Regions from separate parts of the Peribacillus sp. NPDC097675 genome, predicted to be linked through region 1. Evidence: riboswitches for the same ligand, from Rfam matches in the RefSeq annotation. Region 1 holds a riboswitch; the other holds the start of a gene.

What was found. Region 1 has a riboswitch for glycine ahead of ACQKL5_RS08895 (amino acid permease). Riboswitches for the same ligand answer to the same signal wherever they lie in the genome.
Region 2: linked by a shared signal. The riboswitch ahead of gcvT (glycine cleavage system aminomethyltransferase GcvT) and the one ahead of ACQKL5_RS08895 (amino acid permease) in region 1 are both predicted to bind glycine.

Annotation. Positions count from the first base shown of each region.
Region 1 is NZ_JBNNSK010000005.1:24-5,004, reverse strand. It holds partial or broken gene ACQKL5_RS08905 (transposase-like zinc-binding domain-containing protein) at 1-815, shown strand, start outside; gene ACQKL5_RS08900 (hypothetical protein) at 912-1,229, opposite strand; gene ACQKL5_RS08895 (amino acid permease) at 1,452-2,798, opposite strand; glycine riboswitch at 2,990-3,070, opposite strand; gene ACQKL5_RS08890 (amino acid permease) at 3,518-4,900, shown strand.
Region 2 is NZ_JBNNSK010000001.1:393,975-413,063, reverse strand. It holds gene efp (elongation factor P) at 1-472, opposite strand, end outside; gene ACQKL5_RS02035 (M24 family metallopeptidase) at 499-1,560, opposite strand; gene aroQ (type II 3-dehydroquinate dehydratase) at 1,557-2,006, opposite strand; gene ACQKL5_RS02025 (YqhR family membrane protein) at 2,098-2,610, opposite strand; gene ACQKL5_RS02020 (DUF1385 domain-containing protein) at 2,937-3,890, shown strand; gene ACQKL5_RS02015 (SA1362 family protein) at 4,015-4,389, shown strand; gene ACQKL5_RS02010 (patatin-like phospholipase family protein) at 4,411-5,292, opposite strand; gene splB (spore photoproduct lyase) at 5,373-6,398, opposite strand; gene ACQKL5_RS02000 (MFS transporter) at 6,746-7,993, opposite strand; gene ACQKL5_RS01995 (vitamin B12-dependent ribonucleotide reductase) at 8,165-10,735, opposite strand; gene ACQKL5_RS01990 (lipoate--protein ligase family protein) at 11,124-11,960, opposite strand; gene ACQKL5_RS01985 (rhodanese-like domain-containing protein) at 12,159-12,542, shown strand; gene gcvPB (aminomethyl-transferring glycine dehydrogenase subunit GcvPB) at 12,673-14,130, opposite strand; gene gcvPA (aminomethyl-transferring glycine dehydrogenase subunit GcvPA) at 14,127-15,470, opposite strand; gene gcvT (glycine cleavage system aminomethyltransferase GcvT) at 15,489-16,595, opposite strand; glycine riboswitch at 16,711-16,794, opposite strand; glycine riboswitch at 16,798-16,893, opposite strand; gene ACQKL5_RS01965 (DEAD/DEAH box helicase) at 17,206-18,894, shown strand; gene ACQKL5_RS01960 (YqhG family protein) at 18,872-19,089, shown strand, end outside.

The DNA of each region.
Region 1 (4,981 bases):
TTTAACGACCATACTAGCTGATATTTCTTCTTTAAATGATAGGGACAAAGAATCCATTTTTAAATTATCTAACTCTCTATTTCTCGGTATCGACTTCCCAACAAGGAGCTTTAATTGGTGAATTAAGAGAGAGGAAGTTTTCACACGGTTTTCATTGTCGTCATTGTGGAAGTACATCAGTGGTTCGTTATGGTAAACGAGATGGTCGCCAACGTTATAAGTGCAAAGACTGTCATAAATTAAGCAGTGATTTGACAAATTCCCCTATGTACCGTTCAAAAAAGGCAGACAAATGGATTCCGTTTATTGAATGTATGTTGAATGGTCTATCACTTCGTGAAACCGCTAAAAAAGTGGGCATTACTCACGTCACTGATTTTTACTGGAGGCATAAAGTGTTGTCTGCTCTCGCAAAAGAAAATATAGGTGTTTTTGAAGAATGTAGAAGTAGATGAAACATACTACTTAGAAAGCCATAAAGGGAGAAGAATGATTCCAAATCTTACAAGTCTTATACATCTAATATCGATGTGGAGCACATCATCATAAACGGCAGTAAGAAAGAATATGTAAAGAAAGGCATCTACCACCTCAATAATATTAATAATTACCATTCCCGTTTAAAGAGATGGTTAAGTCGCTTTAATGGAGTTTCTACGAAGTATTTACAACTATATGTAGTGTGGTTTCAATTTCTTGACAGTTGAAAAATGGAGAATGATTTAAGCAAGAAAAAGCAAATGCTTATCTTGGCAAGTGTTCATGGAACATGGGAAACAGCAGACAAGTTAAGGCTGAGAGACTATGCATTCTAAATAAAAGGTGCACATAGAAAATGAGCTGGGAAATATATCTCCAAGCTCATTGTATTTTGATATCCCTTTTTTCATCTTACTAAGCTACCCATTAGTTCATTGATTATTTGGTTTCCTGTTATTAATAAACCACTCGATATCATGTTCTTTTAACCGATAAACAAGGTCGAAATAATTTTCTTCTGAAAGAGACCCTTTCATTTCAGCAATAGGAAGACCCTCTTCCCAGTATTGCTTATATTCCTTTTGACTAACTTTTAGCAAATTATAGATTGGTTCATAATCATAGTGGATTTGATAAACTACTTTCCCTTTTTGTTCAGGATTTTCTTCTGCCTGAACACTTTGTGAAAAGGTTATAAATACTGCACATAAAAGAAGTGCTTTTTTCAGGGTCTCCTTCAACACTGACATAAAACTTCCCCCTTTATAATTAGTTCAAGTTTATTGTGTCGGGTTCTATTTATATTATGTCCCTTATTTTTACAAATAGCCTACTTTAACTGTTATGTCCCGTTAGATTAAGTGTAATCTTTCACAAACTCGTTCTTACAATAACCAATTGAGGTGAACTTAATTTAATCAGGTGTTGGGTACGTGTGACCATACCCTTTCACTATAAATCAACCTTTGCCTTTAACATAGCCTATTTTTTCTATAGTTATATAGGACAACTAAAAGAAGTAACCAAATCGGTGTCAGCAATAATGAGGACCGGGTGGCTTCAGCAAATAGCATGACGATTAAGATGAAGGCAAACAATCCTAAAATCACATAATTGATGAAAGGTGTCAAAGGAGCCCGGAAAGTCGACTGGGCCCTCAAGTCCGGCCTTTTTTTCGTATACCTGATATGGGATATCAAGATGATACTCCAGACCCAAATGAAGCAGATGGCACTGATTGTCGTCACGATGGTAAAGGCTTGTTCCGGTATGACTTTGCTTAGCAATGCACCGATGGAAACGACGATGGTGGATGTAATCAATGCGGTACTTGGAACAGCATGTTTATTTAATTTTCCAAGTGGAGCAGGAGCTTCATTATTGTTGCTTAACGTATAAAGCATGCGGCTTGTTGAAAACAATCCGCTATTACCCGCGGAAGCGGCCGACGTCAACACGACGAAGTTGATAATGCCAGCAGCAATCGGAATCCCGATCAAGGCAAAGACTTCGACGAAAGGACTGCTTGACGCATCCAGCTGCGTCCATGGATTGACGGAAAGGATGACGACGATGGCACCCACATAGAAAAGCAAAATCCGGAAGGGGATTTTATTGATGGCTGATGGAATGTTCTTTTTCGGATTCGCTGTTTCAGCTGCTGTCACTCCGATTAACTCAACTCCGACAAAGGAGAAGACGACCAACTGTAAGGATAGCAAGAAGCCTGATACCCCGTTCGGGAACATGCCGCCATGACTCCAAAGATTGTTGAGGGAAACGGTACCTGTCTCAGTTTGGAAACCAATGGCAAGTAAGATGACCCCAACAATGATCAAGGCGACAATGGTGATGATTTTAATGAGGGAAAACCAGAATTCCAGTTCCCCAAATAGTTTCACAGTCAACAGGTTCAATCCCAATAGGATCACCAAGCAAGCAAGTGCCGGAACCCACTGCGGAATATCGAACCAATACTGCATGTAGACACCGACAGCAATGATATCGGCCATGGCCGTCATGATCCAACAGAACCAATAGGTCCAGCCGGTCACATACCCAGCCCAAGGACCGATATATTCAGTCGCGAATTCGGTGAATGATGTATACCCTGCATTGGACAAGAGTAATTCCCCTAAAGCCCTCATGACAAAAAATAAGGAAATCCCGATTATCAAATACGAAAAGATAATGGAGGGACCCGCCAACTGAATGGCTTTACCAGATCCCAAAAATAACCCGGTACCAATGGTTCCACCTATGGCGATGAGTTGTACATGCCGATTTTTCAAATCCCTTTTCAATTCTTGATTAGCCACTTTCTGCGCCCCCATTGTTGAATTTCTAAGATGTAAGTACTTTGTCTTTGATGCCAATCAATCACTAGGGCAATGAATCTGTCCACTTATGTAGCGATTTCACTTCGTTTTTTGATGATGATTGGAAAAAAGACAATAAAAAAAGAGATTGGGAGTCCAATCTCGAAAGGTTAAAAAGAATAACAAATATTCGTTACTCTTCTGTCCTTTTGCCTGAGATTGTGAATCCTTCGGCGCTGCACGTTTTGTACAGTCTCTCCAGAAGCTGCTCCTGCTATAGTGTGACCCATAGCATTCATCGCTTGCTTAGTATGCGGTTAATAAATGATTCCAATGAGAGGAAAACATTTATTGTTCTTTTGAAATAATAATGGAATTCTATCACTGAATTAGGAAGAGGTCAAAGGGATATATTGTAAGTGTAGTGATAATAGAAAAAGAACCGACGGTAAGAGAACAAGCTGATGAGAAAAAAGAGATAACTTCTATGACCTCAAGAATTGAAGCTTACATGAGGATATTTTTCTACTAAATTAAATAATGCACTGTATTTCCTGAAAGTACATTTGTATTTTGACAGAATATTTATTATTATAAGATAGGAAATTATTTTGTGGGGTATAGTACTAAGAGAAATTGCATGCATACTAGTTTACTAATATTAAATAAATCGGTAAGAGAATAGTCATTTCAAGCTTGATCATATGGAGGAGTTAACCATGTCTAACAAAGAATTAACGAGAGGGCTGGAGGCGCGTCATATTCAAATGATCGCTTTGGGCGGTACGATTGGTGTTGGGTTGTTTATGGGATCTGCCAGCACAATAAAATGGACAGGTCCTTCCGTCATGCTGGCGTATGCCATAGCCGGGATTTTTATCTTTTTCATCATGCGTTCAATGGGGGAAATGCTATATTTAGAACCTAATACGGGTTCCTTTGCAACATTTGCGAGTGATTATATTCATCCATTGGCAGGGTTTATAACTGCCTGGAGCAACTGGTTTCTATGGGTGTTGGTCGGCATGTCAGAAATCATCGCCGTAGGGTTATATATGAAATATTGGTTCCCTGAGTTACCTGCTTGGATACCAGGTGTAGTGGCAATGGTCATCCTTGGGGCGGCCAACCTTATTTCTGTAAAATCCTTCGGTGAATTTGAGTTTTGGTTTGCGCTCATTAAAATAGTCACGATCATCTTGATGATCGTTGCCGGCCTAGGTCTTATCTTTTTCGGAATCGGAAATGGTGGAGAGGCGATTGGTCTATCCAATTTGTGGGCTAACGGTGGATTCTTCACAGGGGGATGGAAAGGATTTTTCTTTGCACTTTCTCTAGTCGTGGCTTCTTATCAAGGCGTTGAACTCATCGGGATTACTGCCGGGGAAGCGAAAGACCCGAAAAGGACCATCACAAAAGCGATTCAAACGATCATATGGCGCATATTAATCTTCTATATTGGCGCAATATTTGTCATCGTCACCGTCTTTCCTTGGAATCAACTAGACGGGCTTGGAAGTCCATTCGTTTCCACCTTTGCCAAAGTCGGTATTACGGCAGCAGCAGGGATCATCAACTTTGTCGTGATTACGGCGGCGATGTCAGGATGTAACAGTGGGATATTCAGTGCAGGGCGCATGCTTTATACCCTTGCAATGAACGGGCAAGCACCAAAAATCTTTGCCAAAGTATCGAAAAGCGGAGTGCCGGCCTATTGTACAATCGCTGTCATGGTGGGCTTGGCCATTGGTGTCGTCCTGAACTACCTAGCTCCGCCAGAAATCTTCCTGTATGTGTATAGTGCCAGTGTGTTGCCCGGGATGATTCCATGGTTCGTGATTCTTATTAGTGAGCTAAGGTTCAGGAAGGTACGAGCGGAGGAAATGAAACACCATCCATTCAAAATGCCTTTTGCCCCTTATACCAACTATGCAACAATTGCTTTCTTACTGTTGGTATTGGTCGGGATGTGGTTTAACCCGAGTACCCGGATTTCCTTGATTGTCGGGTTCGTTTTCCTAGCTATCGTTATAGCAAGTTATTACCTCTTAAAAATGGATAAGCGGACACCGTTAGATGTTAAGGCAGAAGAGGATGTTTAATAGAGAAAAGGGGCTGTCTAATAAGTCCCTAAAATAAAACAGGTGGAGAAAAACAACTCGTTTTTCTCCACCTGTTTTTCT
Region 2 (19,089 bases), on a different contig from region 1:
GGCCTGTTTCAAGTACAGCCGATTTTGTTCCACCTGAAGATGTATCGCCTTTGATGCCTGGCTCTGTTTCTGCAACTTCAAGTTCAACTGTATTAGGAAGCTCGACACCTAGTGTTTCCGCTTGGAAAGTCATGATATGTACTTCCATGTTTTCCTTCAGGAATTTCAATTCGCGTTCAATGCTTGAAGCTGGAAGTTCAATTTGATCGTATGTTTCGTTATCCATGAATACGTGGCTGTCTCCACTCGCGTAAAGATACTGCATTTTACGGTTCTCAATATGTGCTTTCGCCACTTTTTCACCCGCACGGAAAGTCTTTTCTTGAATGGAACCTGTGCGAAGATTACGTAGTTTAGAACGTACAAAGGCAGCTCCCTTACCTGGCTTAACGTGTTGGAATTCGATAACCTGCCAAATTCCATTATCTACTTCAATAGTAACACCCGTGCGAAAATCGTTTACAGAAATCATAAATTTGTCCTCCTACATGTACATGTTTACAGAATGATTAACTCTTTTGATGAATGTGTAAGTGCTTCGTTACCATCTAATGTAACGATTGTATCATCTTCAATGCGTACGCCGCCAATGCCTGGTAAATAAATGCCCGGCTCAACGGTAACTGCCATGCCCGGTTCTAAAATGATATCAGACCTTAAGGATAATGCTGGGCCTTCATGAACTTCCAGGCCAATTCCATGACCTGTCGAGTGACCAAAGTATTGCCCAAATCCTTTTTCTTCAATTAAATTTCGAGTTAGTGCATCCGCTTCCTTACCCGTCATACCAGGTTTGATCCCAGCCATTCCGCGTAATTGGGCTTCTAAAACAATGTCATAAATATTAATTAGTTCTTCACTTGGCTTACCGACTGCTACTGTGCGTGTAATATCCGAGACATATCCATTGTAGTACGCACCATAGTCCAATGTAATGAAGTCACCCTTTTCAATAATCTTATCCGTTGCAACGCCATGGGGAAGAGCCGATCGAACCCCCGAGGCGACAATGATATCAAAAGAAGATGAAGTTGCTCCTTGCTTTCTCATAAAGAATTCAAGTTCATTGGACACATCCAGCTCCGTGATGCCTGGACGAATAAAATCAAGAATATGTGTAAAGGCAGCATCAGCGATAGCAGCCGCTTCCTTTAATATCTTAATCTCTGAAGAAGTCTTTATCAAGCGTAAATTCTCAATAACTCCAGACAACGGCATAAGTTGCCCATCAATAACCTTCTCGTAAGCCTTATATGTTGCATAATTCATATGATCTTGTTCAAAGCCAAGCTTGCTAATATTCATCTCTTTTGCCTGTTTTCCGACTTCTTCAATAATCGTTCCCGTGTGTTGAACGATTTCGAAACCTACGGCCTGCTTCCCTGCCTGCTCTACATAGCGGAAGTCAGTGATGAACTTAGCACCTTTCTGCGAAATAAGGACCACACCAGCACTGCCCGTAAAATCGGTCATAAACCGGCGATTATATGTACTTGTGATTAATAACCCATCAACATTCACTTTTTCCATCGAAGCTCGCAACCGTTCCAACTTATTCATTCATTTCTCCCCTTTGCAATCTTCGTAATGGCCTGTAGTGCCAATTCATATCCCTGCGTCCCCAACCCTACGATCTGTCCAGCAGATACAGGGGCAGTCACCGATTCATGACGAAAACTCTCACGGGCATGTATGTTCGAGATATGCACTTCAATGACTGGAACATCAATACCCGCAATTGCATCGCGAATCGCGTAGCTATAATGCGTGAAAGCCCCTGGATTGATGATGACCCCATCCACCCCATGGTCTTCTGCCCAATGAAGCTTATCGATGATCGCACCTTCATGGTTAGATTGGAAACAGATTAATGTCACGTCTAACCCTTCTGCTTGCTTTTGTAATTGTGCTTCCAAATCTTCTAGAGTCGTGGAACCATAATGCACCGGTTCCCGTTTACCTAATCGATTTAGATTTGGACCATTAACTAATAAGATCTCTTTCATCTTTCACACCTGCTCATGGTTAAAGAATGCTTTCCATGAATATTCTATCATAAGTATAAATTGTCTTACTACTTTTTTACAAACAGCCAGATTAGCTTCCTGACTGATTTTGAGCGATTTCTTTTTGACGCAGATATTCGTGATGGTCATAGGATATAGAATATCCTATAAAAAGGCCGTACAAAATAAAAATGCAAACACTGGTTATGATGGAATTCGATGTCATCTTTGAAAAAGTAGGCAAATCGGAAAACATCGGCTTCAAGGCAAAAACCAGAATAACCCAGCAAAACAATCCGTAAATAATGCCAGCAAAGATACTTTTCATTTTTTTTAAGAGCCCATAATATATAAAAGCAATACCAATGGAAAGGATTCCGAACACCAACACAGTCATCACCATTCCCTGCCATCGATCAATCCAGGTCATGTCCGACCAGGAGGTTAGTATGAATTTAGGGCTAAACTCCATAAACTTAAAATAATGTGCCACTATTCCGGCCAAACTAGCAAAGATTCCTCCAAAGAAACCGATGGCGAAAACATTAGCAAACAACAAACGTTTATCTTCCTGCAGAGTATTTTCATTTTCATTAGAAGACATTTCAAACACCTCCGATATGTAGTATGTCCTTTCTTAAATAGGAATATTTTCTTTTTTTGTCCGCAGGGGGTAGATTTACTAGAGGTTTTAGTAATTATTCTGTATGATTAATTCATAAATAATGTACTTTTCTCAAAGGATAATTTCCATTGTTTGTTGAAGTTTATATGTATGAAATATTTCTTCCTGAGATCGTTCATTCATTGTTGTTTAGGAATCTCTGAATGGTTTTGATAGTTCGTCATATAAATCCTGAACATACATGAGGGTAACATGTTAGCATCCACGAGAGAGCTACGTGAAAAACTAGTTAGGTTGGTGTAGAAATGTCTGAGGTTCAAAAACCCGTTTATGGAGGGCAGGCTGTCGTTGAAGGCGTTATGTTCGGCGGCAAACATCACACAGTGACCGCTGTCCGACGTAAGGATTCAACGATTGTGTATTATCATTTACCACGAGAATCAAAGCCTTCTCTGAATCGGCTAAAAAAAGTTCCGTTTGTACGTGGCATCGTTGCGCTTATACAATCAAGTGGCACCGGTTCTAAACATCTTAATTTTTCTACAGAACAGTATGAAGAAGAAACGGATGAAACGAAGGTAGAAAAGAAAAAAGACCCTAAGGAATCTTCGAGACTAAGCGTGTGGCTGAGCGTTGCCGTTATAGGCGTCCTATCCTTTCTTTTTGGAAAACTGATGTTTACTCTTGTTCCCGTGTTTCTTGCTGAATTGACGAGACCCATCTTTCCTAGTCACCTGGCACAGATCATGGTGGAAAGCTTGTTTAAATTGATACTATTACTCGTTTATATATACATAGTATCCATGACGCCATTAATCAAGCGTGTTTTCCAATATCATGGAGCAGAGCATAAAGTAATTAATTGTTTTGAAAGTGGCAAAGAATTGACTGTAGCCAATGTTCAAGCCAGTTCAAGGCTCCATTACCGTTGTGGTAGCAGCTTTATTTTATTTACCGTAATCGTTGGCATGTTTGTGTATCTTCTCGTCCCGACCGATCCTCTATGGCTCCGAGTCGTTGACCGTGTTTTACTCATCCCTGTCGTCCTCGGTATCGCTTTTGAGGTATTGCAATTGACTAATAAGGTGAGAGACATCCCGGTTCTTCGTTACCTAGGATATCCTGGCCTTTGGCTACAGTTATTGACAACCAAAGCCCCTTCTGACGATCAAGTCGAGGTTGCACTTGCTTCCTTCAATGAGCTCTTAAGGATGGAAAAAAATACTGAGCAAGGTTTAGATTCAGATGTTATTGTGTAAAACACTAATAACAAACTTTTGTAATAAGAATATATAAACCATTCTTCATATTGGTAAAATTTAGGATGTATAATGTTTAAAATTAGCAAAAAATGCTCATGATGCTCTTAAGGAGGTGTCTTTGTTGAAACGTTTCATATCAATTTTGATATACGGTATCATCGCCCTCGGAATCTTCGGATTAATAAGCAGAATGTTTAATGACCCGATTGGACTCCTAAAAAATATTCTGATTATAGCCGCAGTCGCAGGGATTATTTATATGATTTACACCGGGTTAACAAAGAGTAAGCCAGTAAAAAAAGAGCAGCAGGCATTTCGTAAGGCTGCGCGTCAGTCGAAAAAAAGGATAAAAAGCAAATCTTCTAAAAAGGATAATGTGGCTAGCTTTTCTGCAGCGAAAACATCAAAAAAAATTACAACACGCAAAAAAACGGATAGTCACTTAACCGTCATTGAAGGAAAAAAAAATAAAAAGAAAAATCGGGCCTCATTTTAAGAGCCCGATTTTTTGTACTTATTAATAGGTCCATCGCTTTAAAAATTCCCTTGTGTATACACGTCCCCGCTCGATTAACTCTCCCTTCATTTCATCATTCATATTGAAATCCATTGCAGAGAGTCCTTTCATTGGAATAAATACGATGTTATTCACATGTTTTTTAGAAATATAACGTGAATCATGGGCATCTTTCATCGTTTTGAACAAGGCGGAAAATAATTCTACTGCATTATCCACTTCATGTGGCTTCCAAATTTCATCTGTACTCAATCTCAAACCGATGACCGGACGTTCCTTTCTTACATGTTCTGAATTAAACAACCACATAGGGAAATTGCTCAGGACCCCTCCATCGACAAATAAAGAAGTTCGTTTACCATTATTCAATTTAACAGGTTCAAAAAAATAGGGTATGCTACAGCTCATCCTTACCGCTTTAGCTACTGGAAAAGTGAGTGGGTCTACCCCATAGTTCTTCAAATCATCAGGCAATACGACCAACTTTCCGTTTGTAATATCCGAGGCAATTATACGAAGAGATTGTGGGGGAATATCTTTAAAGGTCACTACATTTCTAATAGCCAATTTTTCAGCTACCCATTTCTCCAATGCTTCCCCCTTATATAAACCTAATTTCCAATAAACGAGAAGCCATTTGACAAAAGGAATCGGTATAAGACCGTATCTTCTGTCCAGTAAACCAGAAAGGTTTATATCAAGAAAAAGCTTCTCCATTTCTTCCCCTGTATATCCAGCTGCAATAAAAGCAGCTATTATAGAGCCGGCACTTGTCCCTGCCGTTCTATGAAAAGTAAACCCATTCTCCTCCAACTCTTGGAAGCCTCCCAGTAAACCATACCCTTTTATCCCGCCTCCGGAAAATACGCCGTCAATGATCATAGCTGCCCTCCCTAACCCGGTCTATTCATCTTTAAGCAGGATTAGGGATTATTATGACTGATTTAACGGAAACTTTTTCTTTAAGTGAAGTACTGCACGACAGATTCGGGAAAAAACTCCTCTATATACCCTCTGATGGTGGTTTCCAGTTCTTTAGCTTCTTCGTTTTGGTAAACATACTTACCAATTCCATAACGGCCCCACTTATATTTTCGTTTTGTTTCATCCAATTCCAATTTTGATTTCGGGTAATTTTTTTGAATTACTTTTTTAGCAGGTCCCGTAAAACGATGTTGTATCAATTCGAACGTTAAATCAGGAATGTGTACCCCCTTCAAGGCTACACTTAACCTTTCGAATAATTCATGATAACCCTCCTGCCAGTTCTCATGCCTGTAAATGGGTGCAACGATGAAACCTAAAGGATACCCAGCACCCGCTACTTTTCGTGCCGCCTCCATTCTTTCCTCAAAGCTTGAAGTCCCTGGCTCAAAATTCTTAATGACATACCTCGAGTTAATACTGAAACGAAATCTTGTCTTCCCGTTATGTTTGGCATCTAAAAGGTGATCGACATGATGAAATTTCGTCACAAAACGGAGCACACCATATTCACTTTTACCGAAGTATTCAATTGCCCGTTTTAAAGAATGGGTCAAATGGTCAATCCCGACGATATCCGACGTACAAGCGGCTTCAAAACGTGTGATTTCTGGTTTTCTCTCATTTATATATTTTTCTGCAGCCTCAAAGATCTCATCCAGATTGACGTATGTCCTAATATACGGTTTTGCACCGAGCGTCGTCTGTAAATAACAATAGTGGCAATGCCCCATACATCCCGTGGCCAAAGGAATTGCATATTCAGCTGAAGGTTTCGAAGTGTCGAATTTCAACGTTTTCCTGATACCTACCACGAGTGTGGACTTTGCTACGCGATACTTTTGAAAGTCATTTTCTCCAGGCAAGTCCCGAATCTGATTATGTGAAGTCGTTTCACGTATCTCGATACCCAAATCCTCAAATTTCTGTTTTAGTTCTCTTCCAAGCGGGTATTCCAGTGCCTTTGGTTCTATATACACAAGTTGTGGGATAAATGGTTTCATATTCGTCTCCATTCTGCGACCATATCAGGTCATGGTTTTATTTAAACTAGTCAATTTATCTATAAGGATAGTTTTAACTTCTTCCTTTATCCTCATGATTAAATTAAATTGGTAAATACAAGAAAGGAGACCAATAATGAAAGGAAAACATGATTCATTCAAAAAAGACAAAATGATTATATGGCAGTCACGAGTAACGAAAATCCAATATCTCAATACATTTTAGAGATTCATTGGACAAAATTTATTTTTAGAATAGTAAAAGAGTGAATCATTACTTGGCCGAGAAGGAAATCGGTCAGCAAATAGAAAATAACTGACACAATATAGAAAGGCCGGATCCTGAATCAGGATTCGGCCTTCCCCGTTTTTTCGGTTTTCATCGTATCTTCGGTAATGAATTTAAAGACAAAGAAAAGCAAGACCAAGCCCATCACTCCAGCAATGATATAACTTGTGTTCAAATGATTTTTCATTAAAATCGACATGAGTGGCGGTCCAGCCGCCACACCAATAAACCGTGCAGCACTATAGAATGATGATATCGTTCCCCTTTGTTCCTTTTCAATATTTTCTGTGATGAGAGCATCCAAGGTTGGGAGCATAGCACCTATAGCAATTCCCAATAGGGAGGTCAGGATGAGCAAGAAGATGATTTTTGCCTTTGTATAGCCAACAAAAGCTATACTTGCTGACATCAAGAATATGCTAACCAATATGATTTTCCTCATTAATGGTATGCTTCCTTTTATTTTCCTTCCCGCTACATAAGATGAAACACATAAAAAGAATAAAGGAATGGCCAGGACGAAGCCTTTTTTCACTCCTTTTAAATGGTGTATTTTTTCTAAATTATCCGATAAGAAAAATAGCACTGCAAAAAGAATGAGCATGACGAAAACGCCCAATAAAAAGACTAAGTAAAGCCATTTTCCTTCTTCCTTGAAGGTGCTTTTCGTTTTTTTAATGAATTCCTTGAATTTTACCGGTTCATCTTCATTCTTTGGAACCTTTATGAAAAAGAAAACGAGAACGATGGAAATCAAACTAAAAAAAGATATTGAAAAGAACGGTAAAAACCAAAGTATAGCTGCAAACAATGACCCTAAAATGGGACTCAACACTTTACCGAACGTATTTGATGTTTCAACGATACCGAGAGTCGAACTGGTTTTTTCATCATCATCTTTGTATAGATCTCCTACTAATGGAAGAATAATTGGTGATGCGCCAGATGCACCAATACCTTGAAGGACCCGTCCTATAATGATCCAAGTATAAGGGTCTTCCATTTTCCAGGAAGCAAAACCCGCAATCAATCCTCCTATAAGAGCTAAGATCAAACTTGGTAGAATAACTTTTTTCCTTCCAATCCGGTCAGATAAGTAACCCGCAACCGGGATGAGAAAGATCGAAGCTACCGAATAACTGGTGATTATCATACTTGATTGAAAAGATGATATGTTTACTTTCTCCTCAAAAACAGGCAGTACTGGTATAAGCATTGAATTCCCCAGTGTCATCACGAGAGGAATCGAGGCCATGCTGACAATACACCAAACGCTTACCTTCTTATTACTCTTCTGGTTTTCCATTCATACACCTCATCGTAGTTAATAATGAATAGTTTAACCATAAAAAATAAAATCCTTCACGAAATCTCCTTTATAAAAAATGTATGAACATGAAATAAAAGTAAATCTGACAATAAAAAAAGTCGCTGGGGGAGCTGTTTAGCTCTCCTCAACGACTAATTATCCTTCAGTTTAAAGTCCGCATTTCAATTGTGCACCACAATTCGTACATGTGTTACAACCGCCCATTTCCTGAACTTCACCTTTACGGCAAACTGGACACGTGTTACCTACTTCTGATCCAATCGTAACATTAGTCGAACGCAATTCATTGATGGTATCGACCAGAACGACCTTTTTCTTTTCTTCCACATCTGTTAAGCCATCCATTTCAAGTTGCTGTTCCATTTGGTTTTCTTCAGCTTTAAGCGTCAGTACCTGGCTGTCACGGCTTCCATCTACATATACCGTACCGCCTTTTGCACCGCCCTTGTATAAACGTTCATATACTTTTTGGACTTGCTCAACGGTATATCCTTTTGGAGCGTTAACCGTTTTACTGATGGAACTATCAATCCAACGTTGAATAATGCACTGAACATCTGCATGGGCTTCCGGAGCCAGTTCCATTGCCGAAATGAACCACTTCGGAAGATTCTCAGGATCTGCCTCAGGATGACGATCCAAGTATTCCTGAACAATGTCTGCTTTGACTTCAATGAATTTCCCTAAGCGTCCACTACGGAAATACGTGAAGGAGAAATATGGTTCAAGACCAGTCGAAACACCGACCATCGTTCCTGTGCTTCCCGTTGGGGCAACGGTCAATAAGTGCGAGTTGCGTATGCCGTGTTCGGCAACACTTTCACGGATATCTTCAGGCATCTTTTTCATAAACCCAGTATTCGTGAAGCGTGTCCTAAGCTCAGTCGTCTCTTTGTCTGTGGAACCAGTTAGGAACGGGAAACTGCCTTTTTCTTTTGCAAGTTCCACTGAAGCTTTGTAGGCTGATGTCGCAATCGTTTCAAACACTTTATCTACCAGGATCTTTCCTTCTTCTGAACCATACTCGGTTTCACAGTAGATGAGCAAATCGTGTAGACCCATCACACCTAGTCCAACCCGTCTCTCACCGAGTGCTTGTTTTTTGTTTTCCTCTAAGAAATAAGGAGTTGCATCAATGACGTTATCCTGCATCCGCACGCCCACTTCAACCGTTCTTTTAAGCTTTTCGTAGTTAACGGTCTTATTGTCTTTATCGGCCATTTCAGCTAGGTTGACCGCAGCTAGATTACAAACGGAGAATGGAGCCAGCGGCTGTTCACCACATGGGTTTGTGGCCACCACTTGCTGTCCATAAGCTTTTGCATTCGTCATCTCATTGGCGTTATCAATGAAGAATATCCCAGGCTCAGCAGAATACGTCGCACATATATTGATTAAATTCCAAAGCTCTTTAGCACGGATTTTACGGTAGACACGGACTTTATGGCCCATTCTCTCCCATTCGCGCACATCACCCACATTGTGCCATTCTTCATTATAAATCGCCATTTCTTTCGCATCATAGCTTTCGACATCTGGGAAACGCAATTCATATTCACCATCTTTTTCGACGGCTTCCATGAACTCCTTCGTTAAACAGACTGAAATATTGGCACCAGTCAAGAAGTCCGGATTATGGACACTATATGTTCCGCCTATACGAACTTTTTCCTCGGCTTCCCTAATGATTTTCTCATTGAATCCACCTTGGCCTGGAATCTCTTTATAATTGATGATTCCTTGATACATGGCCATTTCCTGTTCGGTATGCGGCGTGAATTTCAATTTATCCGATGCATATTTTTTTATGGTTTCATCTTTCGTATTCTCCATGAGATAACGAAGAATCCTTGGATTTTGCATTTTAGAAATTATGAACTCAGCAATGTCAGGATGCCAATCGGTAAGCATGATCATTTGGGCACCACGTCTACTCCCACCCTGTTCAACCAAGTGAGTCAATTTCGCTATATCATCAAGCCATGAAACGGATCCTGAAGACTTCCCATTAACCCCTTTCGCTAGGGTATTCCTTGGGCGCAGCGTCGAACCATTCGTACCAACTCCGCCTCCACGGCTCATGATTTCCATAACTTGTTTCCTATGTTCAGAAATCCCTTCCCGGGAATCTGGAACGAATGGCATTACGTAACAATTGAAATACGTCACATCCGTGTTGGAACCTGCACCATATAAAACACGGCCGGCCGGCACAAAATTAAGGTCCTTCAGTTCCTCATAAAATTTTTGGAACCATTCTGTTCTTTTCTCTTCAGTCGTTTCTACTGAAGCCAGACCCGTTGCATTACGCTTGGCAATTTGTTCGTAATATATTTCAAGCGGCTTTTCGATAATATCAAGCGGCCGATTAATAATTCCTGTTTCCACTTCTTCTGGATTATCTAGCACTCCGCGGAACTCATCATCCACCAAAACCTTCGCCTTTTTCGATTCCCAATCAATTTCAACGATATAGCCAAGTCCACGTGCAGGAAATTTCGGATCTTCTTTAATGGTCAATACTACAAAATCGCCAGCAGAGAGTGTGATTTTTTCAGTATCCTTAAAAGAATAGCGGTCAAGCATAACCAGACGAGACACGCCTTTATGCATCATTTTCATATCAGCCGTTACAGGATGAACTTGGGGAAATAAAGATATATCTTTATTCAACCTTTCTAGATCAACCTTTAAAGCTTCTTTAATTACAACTGACATAATTCCCTCTCCTTTACATGTTTCAAGATCCGTTCTTGTTGCAAAAATCAATATGTAGTCTACATGTCCGTTTCGCTTAACAAGTTACACTAAATTTATCATAGCGAAACTCAAAATTCAACATGTAGTGTTTAAGTAATTATTTAAACTACTATATATTGTGTCCACGTTGATTGTCTTTTGATTTTGTCAAACGATAAATCTATTAACTGAGTTAGCAAAAGGGAGGAAAATGTCGATTTTGAATAAATTTTCGACAGATTTCAATGAATTTCAACCTTGCTTTTTGTCTACCTCTTTCAAAGCCCTGACGTTAAAGGAAAAGCAAACTTGTTCACACAAATCTGAAAAAACTTATTTATTATCGAATTTCATTCTCTTGCTTTTTCTACCTCAAAAAATTCCAGTCATCGCTTTCGTATTTATTTTTGGCAATGTCCTTCACTTCCTGTAATTGCTGTCCATTCAGTTCAAATGGTTCCAATTCAATCGACAGTCCTTCAGCAAATCCTTTTTCAAAGGCTTGTTTCGCTTCGAGAATTGATATTTTTCTACCGGCAAGATCATTGATCGCCACTGCTTTATTCTTTAGATTATTTTTCATTTTTTCTTTTTTCCGCTCATCGGAGAATTTAAATACACTAAATAACTTATCCTCATCAAGTTCAAGCAGGATAGCTCCATGTTGAAGGATCACACCTTTTTGCCTCGTTTGTGCACTGCCAGCAACTTTTCTTCCCTCAACGACTAGCTCATACCAGCTTGGGGCATCGAAACAGACTGAGGACTTTGGTGATTTTAACAGCGCTTTTTCCTGCTCGGTTTCCGGCACAGAAAAATAAGCATCCAATCCTAAATTTCTAAACCCTATTAATATTCCTTCAGAAATCACTCGATATGCTTCTGTAACTGTATTTGGCATTCCCGGATAGGACTCGGGGAGGATTACACTATAGGTTAATTCATGTTCATGCAAAACAGCCCGTCCTCCTGTAGGTCTGCGGACGAAACCTAAACCTTGCCTTTTAACTTCTGCTAGATCTATTTCAGCTTCTGCCTTTTGAAAATACCCAATTGACAATGTAGCTGGTTTCCACCCGTAAAATCGGATAATGGGTGGAATTTCTCCATTACTCTGCCAGTTTAGGAGCGCTTCATCCATTGCCATATTATAAGCAGCCGAACAATTACCTGAATCAATGAATCCCCATTTTTCTTTTGCCATACTTACCCCTCTTTTCCGCTAGGCTCATTAGACCCTCTTTAAAAAAACTCACAAATAGTAGTTTACCAGAGTTTTGCACGCTTAAAAAGAAAGGAAGAAAAGCTAGAAATATTTATGAAGTTTTTTTTGATTATTGGTGCAACCAATTATATAATAGACATTGTCTGTATTCGTTTAGGTAGAAGGGAGTTTTTATGTTTGGAGATTTTATATACACTAATCGTCATCATAGTAGCCATCGTTGCATATTCACTTTTTAATTGGTTCCGTCAACGTAAGATCGTTAAAACCTTAACACAGGAAGAATTTATTGCAAACTACAGAAAAGTGCAATTAATCGATGTGCGGGAACCCAATGATTTTGATAATGGCCATATCTTAGGCGCAAGAAATATCCCTATGACACAAATGAAGACCCGGTTAGTCGAAATTAGACAGGACAAGCCTGTTTATTTGTACGCTCAAAGTGAAATCATTAGTGGAAGAGCTGCAGCCATGCTATACAAGAAGGGCTACAGAGAACTTTTCCATTTAAAAGGCGGATTCAAAATGTGGACAGGTAAGATTAAGGCGAAGAAATAAGTGCATTTTGTGTTCGGTACGGGAAAGGGAAGCATGAATAACAATTAAGCGTCTTATTTCCACGTGATACATAGGAATGCCCAAACGAAAAAATCCCCGCCAGTTGGCAGGGATTTTTTTATACGAATCGTTAACCTTGATAACGAAGAATTGGTTTCCTGGCAGCCAATGTTTCATCCAGGCGTTTAATTACTGTTGTATGAGGCGCCTCCTGAACGATTTCAGGGGTTTCTTCTGCCTCTTTGGCTATTTGTATCATTGCATCAATAAAAGCGTCCAACGTTTCCTTTGACTCCGTTTCAGTCGGTTCAATCATCATTCCCTCTTCTACATTTAACGGAAAGTAAATGGTTGGTGGGTGATACCCAAAATCCAGTAACCTTTTGGCGATATCCAATGTGCGAACACCCAACATCTTTTGCCTACGTCCACTTAGTACAAATTCATGCTTACAATGACGGTTATACGGCAAATCGAAATACGGCTCCAGCCTACGCATCATATAATTTGCATTGATGACTGCATTCTCGGTAACGGTCTTAAGACCGTCCGGACCCATCGACCTGATATACGTATATGCCCTTACATTGATGCCGAAGTTACCATAAAAGGGCTTGACGCGTCCAATGGATTGCGGACGGTCATAATCAAGAACATATTGATCACCATCTTTGATCACAAGCGGTTTAGGCAAATAGGGAATCAGTTCCGCCTTTACCCCTACTGGACCAGATCCAGGTCCTCCGCCTCCATGAGGGCCGGTGAATGTTTTATGGAGATTCAAATGCACAACATCAAATCCCATATCTCCTGGGCGGACTTTGGAAAGAACGGCATTGAGGTTAGCTCCATCATAATATAATTTTCCACCAGCCTCATGAACAACCTGTGCCATCTCGAGGATATTCTCTTCGAATAAGCCTAACGTATTCGGATTCGTCAGCATTAGTGCTGCCGTATCTGGACCTACGACTCGTTTCAAATCTTCAAGGTCCACGAGCCCGAATTCATTGGATTTCACGGTTATCGTTTCCAGACCGGCGACCGTTGCCGATGCCGGATTCGTTCCATGAGCCGAGTCGGGAACGATGACTTTCGTCCGGTTTAAGTCCCCATTGGCTTCATGGAAAGCCCTTATCATCATTAGACCCGTCCATTCACCATGCGCACCCGCAGCCGGTTGTAAAGTCACCTGGTCCATTCCCGTAATTTCAATTAAATGTTCCTGTAGATCATATAATAACTCCAAAGCACCTTGAACGGTCGATGGATCTTGGTAGGGATGGATATGGGAAAAACCATTATATCTTGCTACGTTTTCATTGATTTTCGGATTATACTTCATCGTGCAGGACCCGAGCGGATAGAACCCAGAGTCCACACCATGATTCCGCTTTGATAGAGCCGTATAATGACGCATGATATCCAGCTCTGAAACCTCTGGAAGCTCAGCTTCGTTTTCACGTATATAATCAGCAGGAATGATCTCCTCGAGTGAAACGCCCGCTACATCCATTTCCGGAAGGCTATATCCAATTCGACCGGATGTACTGATTTCAAAAATGAGTGATTGATCTTGATTATTCATAGTTGCCCTCCCAGTTCCTGCGCAAATGCATCGATTTCTTCTTTTGTTCTAAGTTCCGTAACTGCCACTAACATATGATTTGGCAACTCCGGATAAACCGAACCTAAATCAAAGCCGCCAATCATTCCTTTTTCAAAGAGCTTATTATTGACATCTTTGAAGGGAAGAGAAAGTTTAATGACGAATTCATTAAATGAGGGTCCTTCAAATACAACTTCTATTCCATGTTCCTGTAGTGCTTTTTTTGCATAATGAGCTTTTTGAATATTTTGCACAGCCATTTCTTTGACGCCCTTTTTCCCTAGTGCCGTCATCGCCACAGAGGCTGCTAATGCATTTAATGCCTGATTGGAACATATATTGGATGTCGCCTTGTCACGGCGTATATGTTGCTCTCGTGCCTGAAGCGTCAGTACAAATCCACGTTTCCCGTCTTCATCAACCGTCTGCCCTACTAGACGGCCTGGGACTTTACGGAGCAGTTTCTTCGTGACCGCAAAATATCCGCAATGAGGTCCACCGAAGGCGGCCGGAATTCCGAATGGCTGGGCATCGCCTGTCACGATATCAGCACCCAGTTTACCTGGTGGGGTCAATGCACCAAGTGCAAGTGGATTACTGGACACGATGAACATGGATTTCACATTATGTATGAGCTCTTGCATCTCCTTCAACGGTTCGATGCGTCCGAAAAAGTTCGGGTACTGTACAATCACGCCTGCAATATCATCCATAGCCAGGTCCTTTAATGCTGCCAAGTCCGTGACACCATTTTTATGAGGAATCTCGATGACTTCAACACGTTGTCCTTTGGCATATGTTTTCACCACTTCTCTTGATTCTGGATGTACTGTTGCTGAGATGAGGATCTTTTTCCTGTGTGTTTGACCGGCAGCAAGCATGGCTGCTTCGGCTAATGCCGTTCCCCCGTCATACATGGAGGAGTTCGCAACCTCCATACCCGTCAATTCACTAATCATCGTTTGATATTCAAAAATGGCCTGAAGTTCCCCTTGAGAAATTTCCGGCTGATAAGGGGTGTAGGCTGTATAAAACTCCGAACGGGATAAGACGTGATCCACAATGACAGGTGAATAATGATCATATACACCCGCTCCAAGGAAGGATACATAGTTTTTAAGATCCGCATTTTTGGAAGCTAGTTTTGATAATTCTTTCAGTAAAGCTGGTTCCGATTTGGCTGGTTTTATGTCATATTCACCTTGAAAGCGAACGCTTTCTGGAATATCACTGAAAAGATCATCTACAGTTTTGACTCCTATAACTTCCAACATTTCCTGTTTATCCTGTTCTGTCATCGGTAAGTAACGATGTTTCATCTTATGGACCATTCCCTTCTACTTTCCTCTTTTTTTATAAAAAGGCGTATTTATAATAATAGCTTTCAGTCTTTTTGAGCGTATTTCTACTTCAACTTCGGTGTCAAGATCTGAATGGTTCTTATCTATAAGCACCAATCCTACATTTTTTTTCAATGTTGGCGACTGAGTCCCTGTCGTTACTTCACCAATGGCTTTGTCCCCGCTGTATACTTTATAGCCATGCCGAGGTATGCCACGTTCGATCATCTTGATACCAACAAGCTTACGCGGTGCCCCTTTATCCTTTTGTTCACGAAGCACAGCTTTCCCAAAAAAGTCAGAATCCTTCTCCGTTTTAACCGCAAATCCAATACCGGCTTCGATTGGAGTGATATCCGGTGAAAGTTCCTGCCCGTATAATGGTAGTTTTGCTTCAAACCGGAGGGTATCACGAGCCCCCAATCCAATCGGTTGTATTCCTTCTTCCTTACCGGCTTCCAAAATCGCTCTCCAAAGGGCAGGACCATCTTCACTCTGGCAGTATATCTCGAAGCCATCTTCTCCCGTATACCCTGTACGTGAAACCATCGTGGATATATTATGAATGTCGACGTCTTCTTTAAATTTAAAAAAGCCAATCGTGCTCAAATCCGTATTTTCGGTTATTTTTTGCAATATTTTTTCTGCATGGGGGCCCTGCAAAGCGAGTTGTGCATAATCGTTTGAAACATTATGGATTTTGACACCTTCCATACCATTAGCCTGAAGCCAATTAAAGTCTTTTTCGATATTGGCTGCATTAACCACGAGCAGATAATCGTCATCCGCTTTTTGATAAACGATAAGATCGTCAACCGTCCCTCCATTTTCATAACACATGGCCGTGTATAATGCTCCACCCTTTTTCAGCTTAGATACATCATTTGTCAGCATCTTTTGTAAAAAGACAAGGCTTTCAAGGCCTTTCACCTCTATCTCTCCCATATGCGATACATCGAATAAGCCTGCTTTCGTACGTACAGCTTCGTGTTCATCTTTAATGCCCGAAAACTGTACCGGAAGTTCCCAACCACCAAAATCTATCGTTTTCCCACCGTTTTCACTATAAACCTCGAATAATGGCGTTCTTTTCAAAGTGCTCAAAAAATGACCTCCCCTATTTATGAATGCTTACCTTTATCACCAGCTGTTTTCCCTAGAATCCATTAAATGTGAAAAAGGACACAAAAAAGGACAGAGAAAGCCAAACTGGCTTTTTCTCTGTCCTGAAACCTGAAAGTTTACCTATATAATAGGTTTTCCCCTTTGGTGGCCATCATTAGTAGTCTGGCGCTCTCCAGAGTCGCGTCCGATAAGAGTTCATTTGCCTGAGAGATTCACTGCTAAGCTTGCTCCTTCGGCGCTACATCTATAGATATGTAGTCTCTCCCCTTACCATCACCCGCTTATTAATGGAAATGGTTAAAAAATCAACAATTCCCGACTGAACGTTTTTCAAATATCTAGAACTAATGCAATATCTATGCTTTGTTAATCTTGGATAAAGCATGCGCCGAATGCTAATACTATGAATACTAAGATTTGTAAACTCATTCTTATATTTCATTACTATTGCAATTTTCTAAATATATTTACATCCTACCCCAAGATACTTTTCTCTGCAATAACTTTCGTAGAGAAAGATTTTATTACATGATCGACATGGGTCCAACAACAAATAAGAAAATTACGTGTTAAGAAGGAGCAAGTATCAATGAAAATTAATATATCCTTCAGTTCTGAGTGGAATGATGAATTTCTTCAAAAGATGGAAAATGATGGACCGTGGGGAAACTGGGACCTTTATAAATTGGCTGTCCATATGGAAGAGAACCTGATCATTCCTGATTTCGAGGGTCTACAAGCCCCAAAACATCTTCCAAACCTCACGCCGCTTCCCCATCAATTAGAAGCAGCGCGACAGGCAGTTGAAGATATGAATGGCAAAGCCATATTGGCTGATGAAGTCGGACTTGGTAAGACGATTGAAGCAGGATTGATTTTAAAAGAATATATGATTCGCGGCCTAGTCAAGAAAGTTTTGATCCTTGTGCCTGCATCACTTGTCACCCAATGGGCTTTCGAATTGAATACTAAATTTCATATTCCCGCAGTCGTACAGAGAAAGAGTTATGTATGGGAATCATGTGATATCGTTATTTCGTCCATCGATACGGCTAAACGAGCCCCCCATCGGGATATCATCTCTAATTTAGAATATGACTTTATCATTATCGATGAAGCTCATAAACTTAAAAATAATAAAACGAAGAACTATGAATTTGTTCAAAATCTTAAAAAGAAATTTTGTTTATTGCTGACTGCAACTCCGATTCAAAATAAAGTCGAAGAAATCTTTAATCTCGTTTCTTTATTAAAACCTGGACACTTAGGGAATGCCACACTCTTTTCCGAGAAATATAAAGGGAAAGGTCGGAACATTCTTGAAGATGAGCATTTAAAGGACCTCGTCAATACGGTCATGATAAGGAATCGCCGTGCCGATACGGGGATAGAATGGACGAAGCGGAATGTCGAAACGATTATCATTGAATTTTCACCGACAGAACAAGCCTTGTATGATGCCGTAACCAAGTTTAAACCGATGTCAGAAGGTACGAAGGGAAGCGCTTTTTCTTCACTTACCCTCCAAAGGGAAGCATGCAGTAGCAGAGAAGCAGTCTACTATACATTGAAGAATATGAAGGAAAAATATAAAGAACCGAGCGCTGAATTCGAATCAAAGTTAGATGAACTTTTCGAGAAGGTGAATCTTACCGAACAGAATTCAAAGGCTGAGAAAGCTTTGGAACTTATTAAAAGAATTGATGACAAGGTGATCATTTTCACCGAATACCGGGCTACCCAACTTTATCTTCAATGGTATTTACAGCAACACGGCATTTCTTCCGTACCCTTTCGCGGTGGATTTAAGCGTGGGAAAAAAGATTGGATGAGGGAACTCTTTCAAAAGAAAATCCAAGTTTTGATTGCCACCGAGGCTGGTGGAGAAGGAATCAATCTGCAATTTTGCCACCATTTGATTAATTTTGATCTACCTTGGAATCCAATGAGATTAGAACAAAGGATTGGACGGATTCATCGGCTTGGGCAAGAGGAAGACGTCATGATCTATAACTTTGCAACGAAAAATACTGTGGAAGAACATATATTGAAATTGTTATATGAGAAAATTCATCTGTTTGAAAAGGTCATAGGGGAATTGGATGATATATTAACAAAATTGGAAATAACCAATATCGAGGAATATTTAATAGATGTTGTCGGAGAATCCAAAACGGAAGGCGAAATGAAAATAAAAATGGATAATTTAACTTCCATGATTCAGTTCGCACAAGATATGAAGGATGGTGAAATTCATGCAGCAACAGGAAATTCATGATTTTTTATTAACCTACTTTCAAGCGAATGACTGTGTTGTGCTAGAAGATACCTCAGCCTATCTCACAGTTCAGTTAACAGTTGAAATGGATAAGGAACTGATGAACAGACCTTTTTATTGGCATTATCTCGAAAAAACCGGGGGGATACCAAATCCTGGTCAACTCACTTTCATCACGCACCCCGAACTGGCACC